4 regions of the Neptuniibacter sp. 2_MG-2023 genome follow, and region 2 is predicted to be linked to each of the others. Evidence: predicted binding sites of a transcription regulator. Region 2 holds the regulator's gene; each other region holds the start of a gene.

Region 1 (4,567 bases), on a different contig from region 2:
GATAAACGTAATCCGGTAAACATCATTGGAATGGCTGATGGTAGGACGATCTTAACAATATGAGTGAACCAGTTAAGACGGAGTACTTGTGATACGTTTTGTAGATCTTTACTTATTGATGATACGCCCACTGCTGTATTCAACAGTGTTGGCCATAAGCTACAAAGAGATACAGTGATCAATGAGGTAATAAATGATTTAGCAAACATTGGATCTTTGCTGACATAAACCGCACTTACAATCATTGTTACTAAGGGTAGCCAAGCAAGGGGCGACACTGGCTTGAATAGCTGGATGAGCGGATTAAACGCTGAATAGAGTGTGCTATTTAAACCTATAAGTATGCCCGCAGGTATGGCGATAAGTGAAGCGATCACAAAGCCAGCTAATACGGTAATAAGGCTTGTAATGATCTGATCAAAAAACGTGGGTTTGCCTGTATATGGGCGCACTTTTATTTTAGCATCAGGGTTTTTAGCCAATTTTTTCTCGTTGCGCACATCTTGGCGTTCGTAGAATTTGACCTCTTTTATGCGTTCAGCTTTATGCTCTTCTATTAATGTTAGGGATTGCTGGTAGACAGCCGCAGGGCCTGGGAATGTACCCAAAGATGTGTGAACATTTTTTGCGCCGATCTCCCAAATAAACAAGAAAATTAACAGGCCAATAAGAGGTATAAGTAAAGACTTTCCCAACTGACTGAAATTTGTTTTAGGGTTCTCAATAAAGCGACTAAGACCCATGGTGGCTAAAATATTACTCATAATGTATTCCTCTCGTTGATCTGTAGCCCCTCCCGTTTAGGGGAGGGGCCTTTATTGTTAGATCAAAGTTTCTGATCTGGCTTCAGACCGATTGAGAATTTTTCTAGGTATGCGTTTGGTTGTTTACCATCAAAGGTGATGTTGTCGATAAAGTGTGTCTGTGGTGCTTTGTAGCCATCTTCGGAGACAAAGTCAGGGAACATATCAGTTGTCATTTTCCCTTCTTCGATAAGCTCTTTGGCAGCAACTGCATAGATATCTGGGCGATATACTTTTTTAGCTATGTCCATAAACCACTGATCTGATTTAGGTTCAGCAATTTGACCCCAGCGACGCATCTGAGTTAAGTACCAGATCGCATCAGAGTAGTATGGGTAAGTTGCGTTATAGCGGAAGAATACGTTGAAATCAGGCACTTCACGTTTATCGCCTTTTTCGTACTCAAAAGTACCCGTCATTGAGTTAGCGATAACATCGTAATCCGCACCGACATAATCAGACTTTGATAAAATCTTCACCGCTTCTGGGCGGTTAGCATTATTGTTGTCATCTAACCATTTAGCGGCACGAATCATCGCTTTAACAACACGGATATGGGTATTAGGGTTTTCGTCCGCCCATGTTTTAGATACCCCGAAAACTTTCTCTGGGTTGTTTTTCCAGATCTCATAATCGGTTACGACTGGAACACCAATACCTTTAAACACGGCTTGCTGATTCCAAGGTTCGCCAACACAGTAACCATAGATAGTGCCTGCTTCCATTGTTGCAGGCATTTGAGGTGGCGGAGTCACGGATAAAAGCGCATCTGCATCGATTGTGCCTGATGTATCACCGTTATGAGGCGCGTAATAACCAGGGTGAATACCGCCTGCCGCTAACCAATAACGTAGTTCATAGTTATGGGTAGAAACAGGGAACACCATACCCATGTTGAAAGGTTTACCTTCATCTTTATATTTTTCAACAATTGGCTTTAAGGCGTCTGCTTTAATTGGGTGAACTGGTTTTCCATCAGGCCCTTTAGGTACGTACTGTTTCATCTGATCCCAAATGTCATTGGATACAGTGATAGCGTTACCATTTAGATCCATGCTGAATGCAGTAATAATGTGGGACTGAGTACCAAACCCTATTGTTGCGCCTAAAGGTTGTCCTGCAAGCATATGGGCGCCATCAAGTTCTCCATCAATAACGCGGTCTAAAAGAACCTTCCAATTAGCTTGGGCTTCTAGTGTTACGTATAGGCCTTCATCTTCAAAGAAGCCTTTTTCGTAAGCGATCGCCAAAGGCGCCATATCCGTTAACTTAATAAAACCAAATTTAAGGTCTTCTTTTTCGGGCTCGCCTGTTACTGCCCATGCAGGGGTAGTAATCAAGGCGGCGGCCAAAACCGTACTACTGATGATTTTGCTGAGTAGAGCCGTTTTCTTATTAAGCATGGATCGCTTCTCCAATCTTGAAAAACAAAAAGGCGCCTAACGTAACCACAAATTCGTGATTCGTTAAGGCGCCTTTGCCATAAAATAAACTGTCGGGTTTTTAGGCCCTTGTAATCTTTTGAGAGTGCCCATCATTGAGCAATTCTTTGTGGATTAATAAAGCATGTGCTGTGCCATTAATTATAAATTCTTTTATAAACAGATAGTTAGTTTTAATTTCTTGGTTTTTTGTAAGATTAAACAGAGCTGCCGCGCTGCACAATAGTGCGTGAGTGGTCATAAGAGGTGCGTATTGATGCAAAAAGGGTGTAAGGTTTGTTTCTGACATTATGGGTAGGTTTTCGCTCTTACTGTCGATAAAGCCTAATCAAGAAAAAGGTAAGGCAGAAGATGTGCTTCTGCCTTTAATTTCAGCTGATCCAGCGCTGAAAAAGATCATGGCGGTAGACTGAGAGGCTAATCTCGGAGAAATCAGCTTCTTGGTTTGATAGTTGTCCACACTGCTTCATCTGCTCCAGTATAAAAATACCCTGTTTAGGATCTGGAATGTTAACCGTCGCGCCAGCGAAATGCTGCTCCATTGCCAAGGGTGGTGTGTAGTCAGAAAGCTTAGTGGCGGCTTGATCTAGGTATGGAGGTAGCGCAAGGAGTTGGTAGAGCTCCTCTTTATTGTTGATATCTTCAACCCATTGGCAAGCTTCATATAACGCTTTTACTAATGCTTGGTGGGTATTAGGGTAGGCCGCTGCCCACTCTTGAGTCACACCAAGAACCTTTTCTGTATGGGCTCCCCATATTTTGTGCCCGGTCGTCAGTAAGCCGCCGATCTTCTGAATGAGCGCTAAACTGTTCCAAGGTTCACCTACGCAATAACCATCTATAGCGCCATTAGATAAGCTTGGTATCATCTGGGTTGGTGGAACAGCGATTAATTGCACATCATGTTCTGCATCAATCCCATGTTGTTCAAGCCAGTAACGAAGCTGATAATAATGGTTTGAGTATGGATATACCGTTGCCATGACCGGTTTGACTGAGCTGCTCTTTACCTGTTTTTTAAATTGCTCACCGACTAGTTTGTCGTCTTCCCAGTTATCAATTGTTTTGGATAAGAGGGTATGGCACTCTTTAGATAAAGTGATTGCCGTACCGTTTTGGCTGAGGGATAGGGCGGTTAACATTGCTGTTTTATTGCCATTTAAGCCCAGTGTAGCGGCTAATGGCATAGGTGCGAGCATGTGGGCGCCATCGTAAAGACCGAAACTGACTTTATCCCGTATCGAAGCCCAGGAGGCTTCCTTACACAAAACAACGTTGAGATTATACTTCTCGAAAAAGCCTTTTTCCCTAGCAACAACTAAAGGTGCACAATCTAATAGCGCGACAAAACCGAGCTTTAGTTTGTTTTTTTCAACTGTCAGTAATTCTGACATAAATTATCCTCTCATCTCTACTTGCGCAGGCCGTTCGTTAGTTCCAGAACATCAATAACACTCTGAGCGACATCAGGTAGTTTTTGACCTCGATCCATGGCTAATTTTCGAAGCGTTTCAAATGCTTGTTTCTCATCGCACCCTTGATGCTTCATTAGCATGCCTTTGGCTTTTTCAATAACTTTCCTATCCGCTAATTGAGTTTTAGCTTTTTCGAGTTCTGCGCGTAGTGAACTGTGAGCATCGAAATGAGCAATAGCGGTATCCATAATGGCTTTAACTCGCTCGGGTTGTAATCCGTCTGCGATATAAGCACTGACACCGGCATTGATAGCATCACACATGGTTTTGCGATCGTTTTGCTGCTCAGCGAAAAAAATGATGGGTCTTGGATTGTTCTTACTCATCGTAGACATACTTTCGAGCGTGTCTCGATTAGGCGAATCCATATCTATAATCACGATATCAGGATGAGTATCCTCTACGCGTTTATTGAGATGGGTAGTATTTGGTAGTTGGCAGACGACATAATGGCCTAATGAGTGTAGCGCTTCTTTGAGCGCTTGGACTCTTTCCGGTTCGTCATCTATCAATAAAACATTTAAACGATTCACGTTACTTATTAATCCATATCCGGAGTTGGATAGGAATTAAATAAGCAATAAATGTTCCATTATGGGGCGGTTTTAAGTTTTCTCTATTTTCGCTGCCCATTTGTCTACTTTTAACAGTTAATTGGGCGGCTGTGAAATGAGTTGAGCTTAGCCTGTATTATCAATTGGCACATTGCTTGCTGAGTCACTCATCATATTTATTGATAAAAATGTACAGCATGTTTAGTACATAAAAAATTATAGTAGCGCAACGGAGCGCACTTATCTGGCAACTAGCAGATATGTGGCTCCGTGCCGTGTACGCTGTAAACTGG
Region 2 (4,567 bases):
GACTTCAATAATCGAGTTCTTAACTTACACTCTAGGGTAGAAGGGACCCATGACAATGCAAAATAAGCGTTATAATCTAGCCTTCATTCTTTTGGCTGTTGCAGTGTCGAATGCGTACGCCCTTCCTGACGACCAAGAACAGCCGATTTACATTACGGCAGATACTGCACAAATTGATGACAAAACAGGCATAACCACCTACAAAGGCAACGTCATTATCAAACAAGGCTCACTTCTCATTGAAGGAGAGCATGTTGATATGTATCGTGGTGAAGAGGGAGTTGAAAAACTTATTGCCAAAGGAAGCCTTGCACATTTCAGACAACTTCCAAGGAAAGGAGATCCATACAGCGACGCTTGGGGCAAGCACTTACTTTATCAGGTAGATGATCAAAAACTCACTATTACCGAAGAAGCTAAAGTCGTCCAAGCAGAAGACACTTTTACTGGAAACAAGATCGTTTATGATCTAGATAAGTCGATTGTGAACGCATTTGGTGGCACAAGCAAAGACGAAACAGGTGAGCCAGGACGTATAAATATGGTCATTCAACCTAAAAAGAAAACTAAGGCCAACTAACCCTATGAGCTTATTAGAGGCCAAAAATCTTGCCAAACGCTATAAAGGCAGGGAAGTTGTTAAAGACGTTTCACTACAGATAAAGAATGGTGAGATCGTTGGCCTTTTAGGCCCCAACGGCGCGGGGAAAACCACTTGCTTTTACATGATTGTTGGTCTGGTTCAAGCCGATAATGGCGCCGTTAAAATCAAAGGGCAGGATATCAGCGCACTACCTATGCATGGCCGTGCTCAGCAAGGTATAGGCTACCTTCCCCAAGAGGCTTCTATATTTAGAAAACTGTCTGTGAAGGACAATCTACTTGCGATTTTAGAAACAAGAAAAGACTTAGATAAACACGCTGCCCAGTTAAAAATGGAAGAGTTGCTTGAAGAATTCCATATCACACACATAAAAGACAGTATGGGCATGAGTCTTTCTGGTGGAGAACGTAGACGTGTAGAAATTGCACGGGCATTAGCAACCGAACCCGAATTTATTCTATTAGATGAACCTTTTGCAGGTGTCGATCCTATCTCAGTGAATGACATAAAGCAGACCATTCGCCACCTTCAATCAAGGGGCATTGGTATATTAATTACTGATCATAATGTGAGAGAAACCTTAGATATATGCGAAACAGCTTATATTGTTAGTGAAGGTACAATCCTTGCTAACGGCTCACCAGCCGATATTATGGCAAACGAAGCAGTAAGAAATGCTTATCTGGGCGACCAGTTCACACTTTAAGCATATACTTAGCTATAAATGAATTATGTAGTTTCAGGAGTTTGTCCCTTAGTATTATGAAACAAGCGCTTCATCTAAAAATTGGGCAACAGCTCACAATGACCCCACAACTACAGCAAGCAATTCGCTTACTGCAGTTGTCTACGCTTGATCTTCAGCAAGAGATTCAAGAAGCATTAGAGAGTAATCCTATGCTTGATGTCTCTGAGGACGAACACGCCTCGGCTTCCGAAACTCAAGAGAGTAATTCACAGGCACCAGAGACAGAATCTGAAGCTACAGCCACCGCGACAGCCGAAGCCGAGCTTGACGACAATATTACAACTGAAGACAACTGGAATGAGAAAATACCAGAAGAGCTCTCAACCGATAGTAACTGGGAAGACACATTCCAATCATCAGGCCCAAATCTAAGTCAAAGCAAAGAAGATTTTGACTCTTTCGAATCTAATGACACTGCAGAAGAAACACTGCAAGACCACCTTCATTGGCAATTAAACCTTACCCCAATGAGTGATATTGATCGCCTTATTGCAACGAACATTATTGACGGCATCAATCCTGATGGTTATTTAACCATCACTCTGGATGAGATCTTAGATCATTTCCATGCGCAAACAGGTGAGCAGTTTGAAGAAGTAGAACTGGATGAGATTGAAGCCGTCTTGCACCGCATACAACAATTTGATCCAGCAGGTGTTGCCTGCCGTGACCTCAGCGAGTGTTTAAGCATACAGTTACAACAACTGCCGCCTGAGACACTTTGGAAAAATGAAGCGATCAAAGTTGCACAACAATACATTAAGCTACTCGGTGCTCACGATTACCGTCAATTGATGAGAAAAACACGCTTAAAAGAACCTCAACTGCAGCAAGTTATACAGCTGATTCAAGGCCTAAATCCAAAACCTGGCGCCTCAATCAGCAGCAGTACCGCTGAATATGTTATTCCAGACGTTCTTGTTACAAAACAGCAAGGTGAATGGCGCGTTCACCTCAACCCAGAAGTTTCCCCTAAGCTACGTATCAACTCAGGTTACGCAGGTTTAGTAAAACGGGCCGATAATAGCTCTGATAACACCTACCTAAAAAACCACCTGCAAGAAGCACGATGGTTTATTAAAAGTTTACAAAGCCGCAACGAAACCTTATTAAAAGTGTCAAACGAGATAGTAAAACGACAAATTGGCTTTCTGGAACATGGCGAAGAAGGCATGAAGCCAATGGTGCTTCATGACATTGCTGAAGCCGTAGAAATGCATGAATCCACTATCTCTCGAGTGACCACACAAAAGTTTATGCACACACACCGTGGAATATTTGAACTAAAATACTTCTTCTCGAGTCATGTAAGTACAGCAACAGGGGGCGCAGCGTCCTCAACCGCTATTAGAGCGCTTATCAAAAAGATGGTGGCCGCTGAAAATAATGCTAAACCATTAAGCGACAACAAAATTGCACAATTTCTTGATGAACAAGGCTTTAAAGTTGCTAGACGTACGATTGCGAAATATCGCGAAGCGATGGGTATTCCACCGTCGAATGAAAGAAAGCGTTTAGTTTAATAAAAGAGTGGCAAGAGTAGTATGTCACTGCAATAAATAGGAGAAACCTATGCAGATCAACATTACTGGACACCATGTAGAATTAACTGAATCAATGAATGATTATGTGCTCTCGAAACTACAAAAGATTGAGCGTCATTTTGATAACATCACCAATGTGCAAGTCACACTCAGCGTAGATAAACAACGCCAGAAAGCTGAGGCAGAGATGCACTTAGCGGGTGCCCAGCTCTTTGCTACACATGAACACGAAGATATGTATGCTGCAATTGATGGCCTTACTGACAAGTTAGATAGACAAGTCATTAAGCATAAAGAAAAAACTAAAACTCACAAATAACCGGTCTGTATCCAAAAAATTATGTTGCTTCATGAACTATTAACCCCCTCAAGCGTCCTTTGTGGCCTTGAGGGTGGCAGTAAAAAGCGGATTCTGGAAAATGCTGCTGAAATAATATCGGAGCAACATCCCGATATGAGTTCATCATCAGTATTTAACGGACTTCATTCGCGCGAAAAACTTGGCAGTACAGGCATAGGCGATGGGATTGCCATTCCACATTGCAGGCTGGCAGAATGCACTGAAGCTAAAGGCTATCTAGTCAAACTAGATACACCTATAGACTTTGATGCTATCGATGGTAAACCCGTTGATCTTCTATTTATTTTGATTGTTCCTGAAGACTCAACATCTGAGCACTTAGCTACACTAGCCTCAGTTGCAGAGCTCTTTAGCCAAGAAGAAGCCAGAAACAAACTAAGAGAAAGCCAAGACAGTCATTCTCTGTATGAGACTTTATGTAAGTTGAGTGCTGCCTAGGAGTTAAAATGAAGCTTGTTGTGATTAGTGGTCGTTCCGGCTCAGGAAAAAGTACAGCATTACAAGCTTTAGAAGATATTGGCTTCTACTGTATAGACAATTTGCCGGCTCTCTTACTACCAGACCTTGTCCAACAGATGAGTAGTGACCCGAGTCACCCTGACCAGATAGCGGTCAGTATTGATGCGCGCAATTTGCTCAGTAACTTAGCCAAATTTCCAGATATTTTAAATCAACTTCGCCAAGATCATTGGGCTGAATATGAAGTTATTTTTTTAGATTCATCGGAAGCCACCTTACTCAAACGTTATAGTTCAACCCGACGTAAACACCCTCTTTCAGATACCCATAAGAATCTACAACAATCAATTGAGTCAGAGATACAGCTTTTAGAACCTATCGCAAGCTTAGCCGACATCCGAATAGATACTACGCGCTTATCCCTGTATGAGCTTCGAGATACAGTCAAACTTCGGGTTGCCAACCGTAAAGCTCAAACCTTGTCGGTTCAATTTGAATCTTTCGGTTTTAAGCATGGTGTGCCTTTAGACGTAGACTTTGTCTATGATGTACGCGCCCTACCCAATCCTCACTGGGTTCCAGATCTACGCAAATATACAGGCCAAGAGAAACCGGTTCAGGACTTCCTAGAGGAATCACACGAAGTTCGAGAGATGGTAGAAGATATAACTAACTTCCTCGAACGCTGGCTGCCCCGCTTTTCAGAAAATAACCGTAGCTATATTACGATTGGCATTGGCTGCACAGGGGGGCAACACCGATCTGTTTATATTAGCGAACGTCTAGCTTCTCATTTCTCTCAACATATGGATAATGTCCATGTTCGTCATCGTGAATTGAGCTAACTATCA
Region 3 (4,567 bases), on a different contig from region 2:
AAGTAGATCTTTCAATTGAACGGCAGAACCAGCAGTTATTGGAAGGGCTAAATGATCGAGCAAGAAGACAGTTACGTTTACAAGCGAAATTGGAAAGTTTCACTATTATCGTGGTGACCTATTATGCATTTGATCTGTTGGAACGGTCGATTAGAAATACAGTTTCAGCGGATATTCTTCGGGATCAGGTCTTAATGGTGCTCAGTTGTTCTGTACCGATTATGGCAGGGGTTATATGGTGGTATGTCAGAAAGTTACTAAAGCACTACGGGGATGATTAAGCACTTTTGTTGAGCTATTTAGGTGGTTTTGAAACATAGAAAGACTAAAAAACAATAAGTTAAGCATATTGCATTTGCATCTTGTTTTTTCACTGGTATACTGCGCGCCTGTCTTACGGAAACGCCCTTAAGGCAAGGCTTACAGGCCACGCGATGGTGGCCCTGTTGGTCCTTCCGCAATGATAAATCGTGAACCTGGTCAGGCCCGGAAGGGAGCAGCCACAGCGATGGATTCATGTGCCGGAATGTGGCTGGCGGGGTCACCCCCAATCTTTACTTCTAGTACTATCTCTCCACTTTCTAATTCCTTATGTATGAAAAATTCTCATTCAGCTTTTCAATTTAGACGTCTACACTGATTTTATCGTTTCAATTATTAATGAATAAGCGATAACTGCATTGTTATAAAACAGGATGTGAACAAGGTGGCGCCTTGCTATGTTGAAACTTATAAAAGATTTCCATAATTATCAGTTTGTTTATTACTGGATTAATAATCAGCGAAAGAAAGTCAGTCCCAATCTACCGACAAAGCAGTATGCGGAAGAGTGGTTAATTCATTATCATTTTGAAACCTACTCGGGGCGAGAGCGGCGCTGTCGGATGCTTGATCGTCGTTCTGAATCTCAGAAGATAAATTTGCGGGGTGTACAGATTTTCTTCTCTAAACGAAAGGGATTAACGAAAGGGCGACGTCGCTCAGACCTTAATGTAGAAGTCGATTTTGATCTGTCTAAAAAGAAACTGAATAAACTGCGCCGCGCTTAATTCGTTGACTTATTGCTCAGTGGTACTATATTTTACAGTAGTATTTCAAACGCTTGTTAGATTGCTAGTGTTTAATTCGATATCGGCATAAGCAGTATTGTCGTTTCTTATGGATAAGTTGGACGGTTCATTGAGATTGGTTAAAGATCTAAGTTCATCGGGCATTGTTTATTTTTGGATAGATAAAGACGAACAAAAGCTGAGTCCCGATATTCCTAGCCTACCGCTTGCTGAGGAGTGGTGGACAAGTTATCTGTTCTCACTGTTTGATGGGCCAGAAAGACGTCACTCTCTGATCGATCGCCGTCAAGATAAAAATCAACGTACAGATTTAGACCGGCAGCTGTTTTCTAACCGTTTAAACCCCGCTGGTAGGCGGGAATCGGATAAACCTATTAAGGTGGATTTAGACCGGGTTGCTGATAAGCTCAAAATTTATTACAGCTAACCCTTATCCCTTATCCCTTATCCCTTATCCCTTATCCCTTATCCCTTATCCCTTATCCCTAATTTTGCTCCTGAAGTGAGGTGCAGTTTTTTTCTGTATTCAAAAACTGCACACTACTTAGTTATATTTACCAGCTTTTATAAGGTAGGAATTTACCATTTAGCGTGAGTAATACGCGGTCACCTTTAGGGTCTTCAATCTTATCGACCTCCATGGAAAAGTCGATTGCACTCATAATGCCATCCCCAAATTTTTCTTGGATCACCTCTTTCAGTGTTTCTCCATAGACTCCAACTACCTCATATAATCGGTAGATAAGTGGATCTGTTGGCACTTGCTGATCCCAAACCTTTGTTGGATAAGCTTCTAAAGCAGTTGTAACTTCTGGGCCTAAGCCTAAATAATCGGTGATTTTCTTAGCGGCCTCTGGGGAGGCGCTGTTCATGCCAAGGCAGGCAGATGTGAGCCATACAGGAGACATGCCGAGATCAGTCCCTATTTTTTCCCAGCTTAGTTTCTTCTCTATTTTGGCTGTGACTATAGCATCGGTCATCGCTAACTTGTCCATTCAAATCTCCTCACTATCGTAAATAACGGCGTACTGAGAATCTGGTGTATATAAGGGCGATCATCGAAGTGTTAGGTAGTAAATTGCACAATATTGGTGCTCGAGTTCTTCGATATCTAACTACAGCCAGTTATTTACATTGATTTATTTAGTTTCATATAGGTAAAAGCAAAGGAGGTGCCAAGTTATTTAATGGATCTGTCTAAGCTTTTTAGGACGCTTTTGGTTATATTGAGTAATCGTTTTAAGTACATGGCAACGTTGAGGTTAGTGTCAGTGGAGACAGTATTAAAATATATCTGGATAGCTGTTTTCATTACAGTACTGGTCTGGTCAGGTATTCATCCGAAAGAGCAGATGACGTGGTTTTTAGAGGTATTACCTGCACTGCTTGGCGTTGGCTTATTAATAGTGACCTATAATCGCTTTAGATTAACGCCTCTCTTGTATCTGTTTATCTTAATACATTGCATTATTTTAATGGTGGGAGGTCACTATACCTACGCCGAGGTTCCTCTATTTGATTGGCTAAGAGATGGCTTAGGTGGTGAACGTAATAACTACGATAAAGTAGGGCACTTTGCTCAAGGTTTTGTGCCTGCACTTTTAGCTAGGGAGATATTACTTAGAAAAGCAGTAGTCAACGGTGCTACGTGGCTGAATTTTTTTATTATCTCGATCTGCCTAGCGGTGAGTGCTTTTTATGAATTGTTGGAATGGTGGGTTGCTTTAGCTATAGGTCAAGATGCAGATGCGTTCTTAGGTACACAAGGTTATATCTGGGATACTCAGTCAGATATGGGCTGTGCACTATTGGGCGCGATCAGTTGTTTACTGCTTTTATCTAAATGGCATGACCAGCAGCTTTCTAAATACTAAAGGCGTTTAGTGGCAAAGGGATAGATCTACATTGCCAAGTGGGTAGACATATAATCGATAAGCAACCGGACTTTAGGTGATACATATCTGTTCTGTGGATATAACGCCCAGATACCCTCATCGTCGGGTTGATAGTTTTCCAGCAGGGGGATTAATTGGTGGCTATCAAGGTGTTCCTGTACATAGTAATCAGGTAGTTGAACAAGGCCTAAGCCTTTAAGCGCCGCATCAACGAGGGCGGGGCCACTATTAAAATTTAAGCTCCCATGTATCTTAATATTATGTTCCTGTCCGTTTTCCTGAAATCGCCAAAACTGAAGTGTTCCTTGTAAGCAGTTATGTTGTTCCAGCTCTGTAAGTAGGTGTGGCTCTCCATGGTTGGATAGATAGGTGGGAGAGGCACAGACAAACAACCGTCTTGAGGCTAGCCGTTTTGCCATCATGCTTGAGTCGTCCAGCTTGCCGAGCCTAATGGCTAGATCAAAGCCGGAATCAACCAGATCTATTTTTTGATTGGTAAATAGGCATTCAATCTCTAATTCAGGGTAGAGGAGGGAGAAGTCATTTAGCATAGGCGCTATCTTACTCTCACCAAAGGATGTGGGAGCGGTTAAGCGCAGCCGTCCTTTTGGTGTGTTTTGTAATTGTGTAAGAACCCGCTCAGCTTCACCAAGTCCATCTAATAATTGGCGACAGTGTTGGTAATAGATACCGCCTGCTTCGGTGATGGATACCTTGCGCGTGGTTCTATAGAACAGTTTTGTCGATAGGCGCTTTTCTAAGGCGCTGATCTGGCGACTCACTTGAGCCGTGGATATGCTTAGCTGGCGTGAGGCCGCAGTAAAACTCTCGGTTTCTGCTACCGCAACAAATTCTGCAATACCCTCCCAACTGTACATTACCGCTCCCGTTTCCACTTTATTGTTACTATATAGTAAAAGACATTTATTAAAATCATAGATTATAACTTTGAGGTAATTAACTACAATGGAGTCATCGTAAATATTCAAGACTGCTAGAGGTAGATATGAGTGAGAAGATGATTAAGTCGAAAGCGGCCATTGCTTGGGGTCCAAATCAACCGCTATCTGTTGAAGAAGTGGATGTAATGCCACCACAAAAAGGTGAGGTATTAGTTCGTATTATCGCTTCCGGCGTATGTCATACTGATGCTTTTACCTTATCGGGTGAAGACCCAGAGGGTATTTTTCCTGCAATTCTAGGTCACGAAGGGGGTGGTGTTGTTGAAGCCATTGGCGAAGGCGTCACTAGTGTTGCGGTAGGCGATCATGTTATTCCTCTTTATACCCCTGAGTGCGGTGAGTGTAAATTTTGTAAATCCGGTAAAACAAACTTATGCCAGAAGATCCGTGAGACTCAAGGCAAAGGCTTGATGCCCGATGGAACTACACGTTTCTATAAAGATGGTCAGCCTATCTATCATTATATGGGTTGTTCAACCTTCTCTGAATTTACCGTTCTTCCTGAAATCTCTTTAGCTAAAGTCAATAAAGATGCGCCATTAGAGGAAGTCTGCTTACTTGGTTGTGGTGTAACTACAGGTATGGGCGCAGTAATGAACACCGCCAAAGTTGAAGAGGGTGCTACGGTTGCCATCTTTGG
Region 4 (4,567 bases), on a different contig from region 2:
CTTATTAGGCAGCATGTAATCCATCATCATCGCCACAATGGTCAATAATCGAGTACCACGCCAGAACCATTTATCAATCCATTTTTGAACAATAGGAACATTGTCTTCATGTTGTTCAAGCAGGAACTTGATCACCTCAAGACCTAAAGTCATGTGGCGTGCTTCATCAGATTGCGCCGAAAAGCCAAAGGTCACTGTGGCCATATCACCATTATGAGCAGCACCAGACATGAAAGGCACAAACAACAGATTGGTTAATACGTACTCAAATGAGAAACCTATCGCGACCATAAATTCGAAGGGGCCTGCCGCACGTGCATCATTAAAAAATGACTTAGGTACAGACAGATACCAAACACGGTCATGCATATGGCTATAGTCTTGGAAGCCATCAAAGAACTTATTGTAGTGACTCATCGCGTGAATCTGCGTTTGCACGTGACGTAGTTCATCGATCGCTTGCATCTGACAAGCAACACGCGCACCCACACCACCAAATTGACGACCTACATGGGCAAAGCCTTGGTAAGCTTGATATTCAAGTGGCGAGACACCCGTTAAAAACAATTTAAGCGCATTCACATAACGGGGATCAGACACATTTAAGTGGCCATTGTTTTGTGAGAATGCATCAAAAATTGCGTAAAGCTTTTTCTCTTTTTCTGCTTGATACTTCCAATAAGAATCCATTGTTAAGCGGAATGGATCTTCCCATTTAGACCAATCAGTAATTTTTATGCCTTCAAACTCTTCAAACGGGAACGCATCTTTACGATCCACATAGGAGAATTCCCAATCGAGGTCACGGGTCAACAGGCGATATTTATCTTTTATATTTAGTTTCTTAGCCATGATTCAAACCTTATTTTTATTCATTCCAATGAAGACTTAAGCTGTCATCATCTTCTTCAACGTTGCCGCCGAGTGTAATTAGGTTTAGATGTAACTCTTGAATGTCCCAGTCACGTCCCATCTTTTCTTCTACAGTTTCTCTCAATACGGTAAGCCGGCCATCCATCTCAATACGGATCATTGCAGGCATATGAATAACCGTTGCTTCAGGGTTATCTTCCTCAATGGCCTCGACGATATAACGAGACTCATCGTTGTCTTGTAATGCGATATATACTTTTGACATCTTTAGAACCCTTCCTATTTAAATAGGCCTGCCTTCATTAAACGTTTATCAAGCGCCGACTCGGCTAATGCCAAAGCATCACTCCCTAACATCTCTGCAGCGAGCGGAGAAAGCGCCTCACTTATGACCTGCTTCCAATCACTCACCCAAGTCTCTAAAAGTGCCTTATTCTCAGTAGACTCTGCCGCTGCAATTTTTAGCGTTGCGTCAATCCAGCGATTATTATCTTTAGCCCAAACCTGCATAAACTCAGTTAACATGCCTATATCTTGAGCGCCGTTATCTTGTAACCATTGATCAAATTGCACGTAGAAAAGCTCATGCATTAAACAATCAAGTACCACATCTTGAGCGACCAAAACCTCAAACCAGTCCTCTGTGATAATCATCTTTTCAACGGCGGCTCTAATACCTTGCCAGATAGCGTCGTTCATCCAAGCCTGTTTAGCTTCAGCTAAAGAATCACCTGTATTGCCATCAATAATTAAGCCGATACGCGATAAGTATTGAGCGATACCCAATCGATCCATGCCGTTATACAAACAGGCTTGCGTAATCGCAGTACCGTAACCATAAGAGCAGGCGTACATATTATTTAGATTGGCTCCCTGCTCTAAATGTCGGAGAGGAATGAGGTATTTAATGATTTTCGCTTCCATTCCATCAGGAAGACAGGCCATTAAATTGCGCTTTTCAAAGAAGGCATAGCTGTTCTCAGCCACCTCTTGCATTTTTGCCCGCTGCTGGACATAAGCACCGTAATAAAACTGACGGGGATCTTTAAAGTCATACCAATCCTTCATTTTTATAGCGGTACGGCTTGGATCATTCAGCTCTTTCTCTGGCTGCCAAAGCGGTCGGTAGTGGAAATACTTTTCAGACTGCACGTCATAGGTTGCTTCCTGATAGCGTGTAGCTGGTTTATCGCCGAAACGACGCTCAATATGAGCATAAGTATTTCTTACGGGTTCTAGCGTTGCTGTTTTTATTTCAATAGTCATGCGGTTGTGCCCCAGCAAAACGAGTTTATTGTTATTGGGTTGTGCGATTGTGGTTACGGGCCATCAGCGTTTCTTCGCCATAGCGCCATTTATCCATTTCGGCATCAACGGCCTGCATCTGCTCAGTTGTCATATGAACGACCTTATTGTTTAAACAAAAGTGTTCAAACGCCCCTTGAGGCATTACTAACTCAACAAACAGACTTGGGTCACCGATGGCAAAATCAAACTCCACAAATCGAGCACCTTCAGCGCTGCGAACACGAACATACTTCACCAACTGTTCAAACGAAGCGTTGCTCTGTTGACTGTTCACATCTAGCTCTGCTTTTTCCATTTTGTTTCAATCACCTTTTGGGCCATAGTCGAACAGCTATCAGCAAAGGCTGTGCCACAATCGGAAACAAAAAACAGAAAAAGAAAAAGAAAACCAATATAACCATTTGATATATAAATATTTTTTTGGATTAAAACGTTACAAAATCAAGCAAACAAAGACTTATTTTGCGACGAATTATTTATACGATCCCCTCTATCTAAAGGGTGACGAAATGGTTAGGCTAGTATGAAATAGTGATGAAATGATGAGACATATAAACAACCCCTGGGGGCTAAAAGAGGTAAACACTGCTTTGCAGATTGTGCATGCTTCTTGCTTAACAACCGCCCAGTAAGGTGCTTTATAAATAAAAGCTCTTATTATTTTTTACCACTTAGCGATGCCATCTAGGTGTCTAATGTATTAGGGGACAAACTACAAGAATTAGTATTCATTATTTAAAGTCACCCTAAATATAGCTAGCAGCATATAAAAAAAATAAATATAGCGAGTCCTTGAATGAGCGAACAACCGGCATTGCAGTTTCCTACGCCTGAAGATCTTATTTCTCAAATACAGTTTGACCACGAAAACGGGAAAATCTGGTTAGATGAGCAGAGAATGCTCCTTATTCATTCTGCTGTTATGGGCTCTTTACGCACAGAATTAGTCGCCTCCCTAGGCATAGAACGCGCCAGAGGTTTTTTGATGCGTTTTGGCTATAACAGCGGAATGAAAGATGCTGAACTAGCACATAAGGTTCGCCCAGAAATCACTAAATCCGAAGCGTTCCTTGTCGGCCCTCAGCTTCATGGCATAAAAGGTATGGTACGCGTCGAACCTGTCGCACTCGAATTTGACCTTCCCGACAAACAGTTCTACGCCGAATTTAATTGGTATGACTCCTACGAAGCAGATGTGCATATCAATGAGTTTGGTATATCAGAGGAGCCAATTTGCTGGACCTTACTCGGTTACGCCAGTGGTTTCTCCACATACTATATGGGCCACAAGATTATCTTTAAAGAAACCCAGTGTGCAGGTACAGGCGCGGATCACTGCAAAATTGTCGGCAAGCCCGCCACTGAATGGGAAGATCAAGAGGAGCTAGAACGTTGCCTACTACCCGACCCTATCGCCGATGAGCTTTTTGCCCTACGTTATGAGGTCAGCACATTAAAAGAAAACTTCGAGGCCCACCGCTGTCCTTCAGATGAAATATTATTCAACTCAGTAGGACAGTCAGAGGCATTTAAACATGTCTGCCACCTGATTCAACGCGCCTCAGATAGTACTGTCACAGTTCTCCTCCAAGGTGAAACCGGCGTAGGCAAGGAGGTAGTCGCCCGAGCACTACATCAAAGTAGTCAACGGGTTAATGAACCTTTTATTGCTATCAACTGTGCATGCATACCACCCGACCTTATTGAAGCTGAACTTTTTGGTGTTAGGAAAGGCGCTTATACCGGAGCAACCGAGTCGCGAGAAGGTAAGTTTGAAAGAGCAAATAACGGCACCATCTTTCTTGATGAAGTCGCGGAATTAAGCCCTAGAGCACAAGCCACCCTATTACGTGTACTCCAAGAAGGAGAACTAGAACGTGTAGGTGATAATCAACTACGTAAAATTGATGTGCGTATTGTTGCAGCCACAAACGAGAATCTAACTGATGCCGTCAAAGCAGGTAAGTTTCGCGAAGATCTATATTATCGTCTAAATGTATACCCTGTCTTAATCCCTCCACTAAGAGAAAGGGCCGAAGATATATCCCTTTTAGTTGATCACTTCCTTGAAAAGTATCACGCTAAATACAACAAGCAGACATTAGGCGTATCAGAAAAAGCGTTGCAAGCGCTGATGCACTACAAATGGCCTGGCAACATCCGTGAATTAGAAAACATGATTGAGCGCGGCATTATTCTTACCGATAATAACCGTAGTATCGATATGAGTTCATTTTTCCCCTCTCTTTCAGAGCCAACTCACCCTCTGAATATTATTAGCAAAACAGGGGAATTAAGCTGTTTGGAAAATAACAATCCATCTAAAGACACCGTAATCGATCAACTCCTTAACTATGATTTTGATCTAACTCACTTTGAGCAACAA

Evidence for each region. The regulator sigma-54, encoded in region 2, starts transcription at its own class of promoters, with help from an activator protein. The targets are predictions, from matches to a motif close to TGGCACNNNNNTTGCTNT.
Region 1: the regulator sigma-54 is predicted to act here: its motif matches at 2,365-2,382, upstream of Q4486_RS02710 (CmpA/NrtA family ABC transporter substrate-binding protein).
Region 3: the regulator sigma-54 is predicted to act here: its motif matches at 2,231-2,248, upstream of cynS (cyanase).
Region 4: the regulator sigma-54 is predicted to act here: its motif matches at 2,516-2,533, upstream of Q4486_RS04015 (phenol hydroxylase subunit).

What each region holds. Positions count from the first base shown of each region.
Region 1 covers NZ_JAUOQC010000002.1:32,331-36,897, forward strand. The annotation lists gene Q4486_RS02705 (ABC transporter permease) at 1-743, opposite strand, end outside; gene Q4486_RS02710 (CmpA/NrtA family ABC transporter substrate-binding protein) at 827-2,206, opposite strand; gene Q4486_RS02715 (CmpA/NrtA family ABC transporter substrate-binding protein) at 2,617-3,639, opposite strand; gene Q4486_RS02720 (ANTAR domain-containing response regulator) at 3,657-4,253, opposite strand.
Region 2 covers NZ_JAUOQC010000007.1:33,844-38,410, reverse strand. The annotation lists gene lptC (LPS export ABC transporter periplasmic protein LptC) at 1-66, shown strand, start outside; gene lptA (lipopolysaccharide transport periplasmic protein LptA) at 50-580, shown strand; gene lptB (LPS export ABC transporter ATP-binding protein) at 585-1,310, shown strand; gene Q4486_RS08405 (RNA polymerase factor sigma-54) at 1,367-2,875, shown strand; gene raiA (ribosome-associated translation inhibitor RaiA) at 2,925-3,215, shown strand; gene ptsN (PTS IIA-like nitrogen regulatory protein PtsN) at 3,237-3,695, shown strand; gene rapZ (RNase adapter RapZ) at 3,704-4,561, shown strand; gene Q4486_RS08385 (HPr family phosphocarrier protein) at 4,567-4,567, shown strand, end outside.
Region 3 covers NZ_JAUOQC010000003.1:171,330-175,896, reverse strand. The annotation lists gene Q4486_RS04700 (DUF3422 family protein) at 1-281, shown strand, start outside; RNA gene ffs (signal recognition particle sRNA small type) at 445-541, shown strand; gene Q4486_RS04690 (hypothetical protein) at 720-1,049, shown strand; gene Q4486_RS04685 (hypothetical protein) at 1,159-1,497, shown strand; gene cynS (cyanase) at 1,625-2,065, opposite strand; gene Q4486_RS04675 (DUF2238 domain-containing protein) at 2,342-2,944, shown strand; gene Q4486_RS04670 (LysR substrate-binding domain-containing protein) at 2,971-3,843, opposite strand; gene Q4486_RS04665 (S-(hydroxymethyl)glutathione dehydrogenase/class III alcohol dehydrogenase) at 3,984-4,567, shown strand, end outside.
Region 4 covers NZ_JAUOQC010000003.1:35,897-40,463, forward strand. The annotation lists gene Q4486_RS04000 (aromatic/alkene/methane monooxygenase hydroxylase/oxygenase subunit alpha) at 1-852, opposite strand, end outside; gene Q4486_RS04005 (MmoB/DmpM family protein) at 869-1,138, opposite strand; gene Q4486_RS04010 (aromatic/alkene monooxygenase hydroxylase subunit beta) at 1,153-2,139, opposite strand; gene Q4486_RS04015 (phenol hydroxylase subunit) at 2,171-2,476, opposite strand; gene Q4486_RS04020 (sigma-54-dependent Fis family transcriptional regulator) at 2,978-4,567, shown strand, end outside.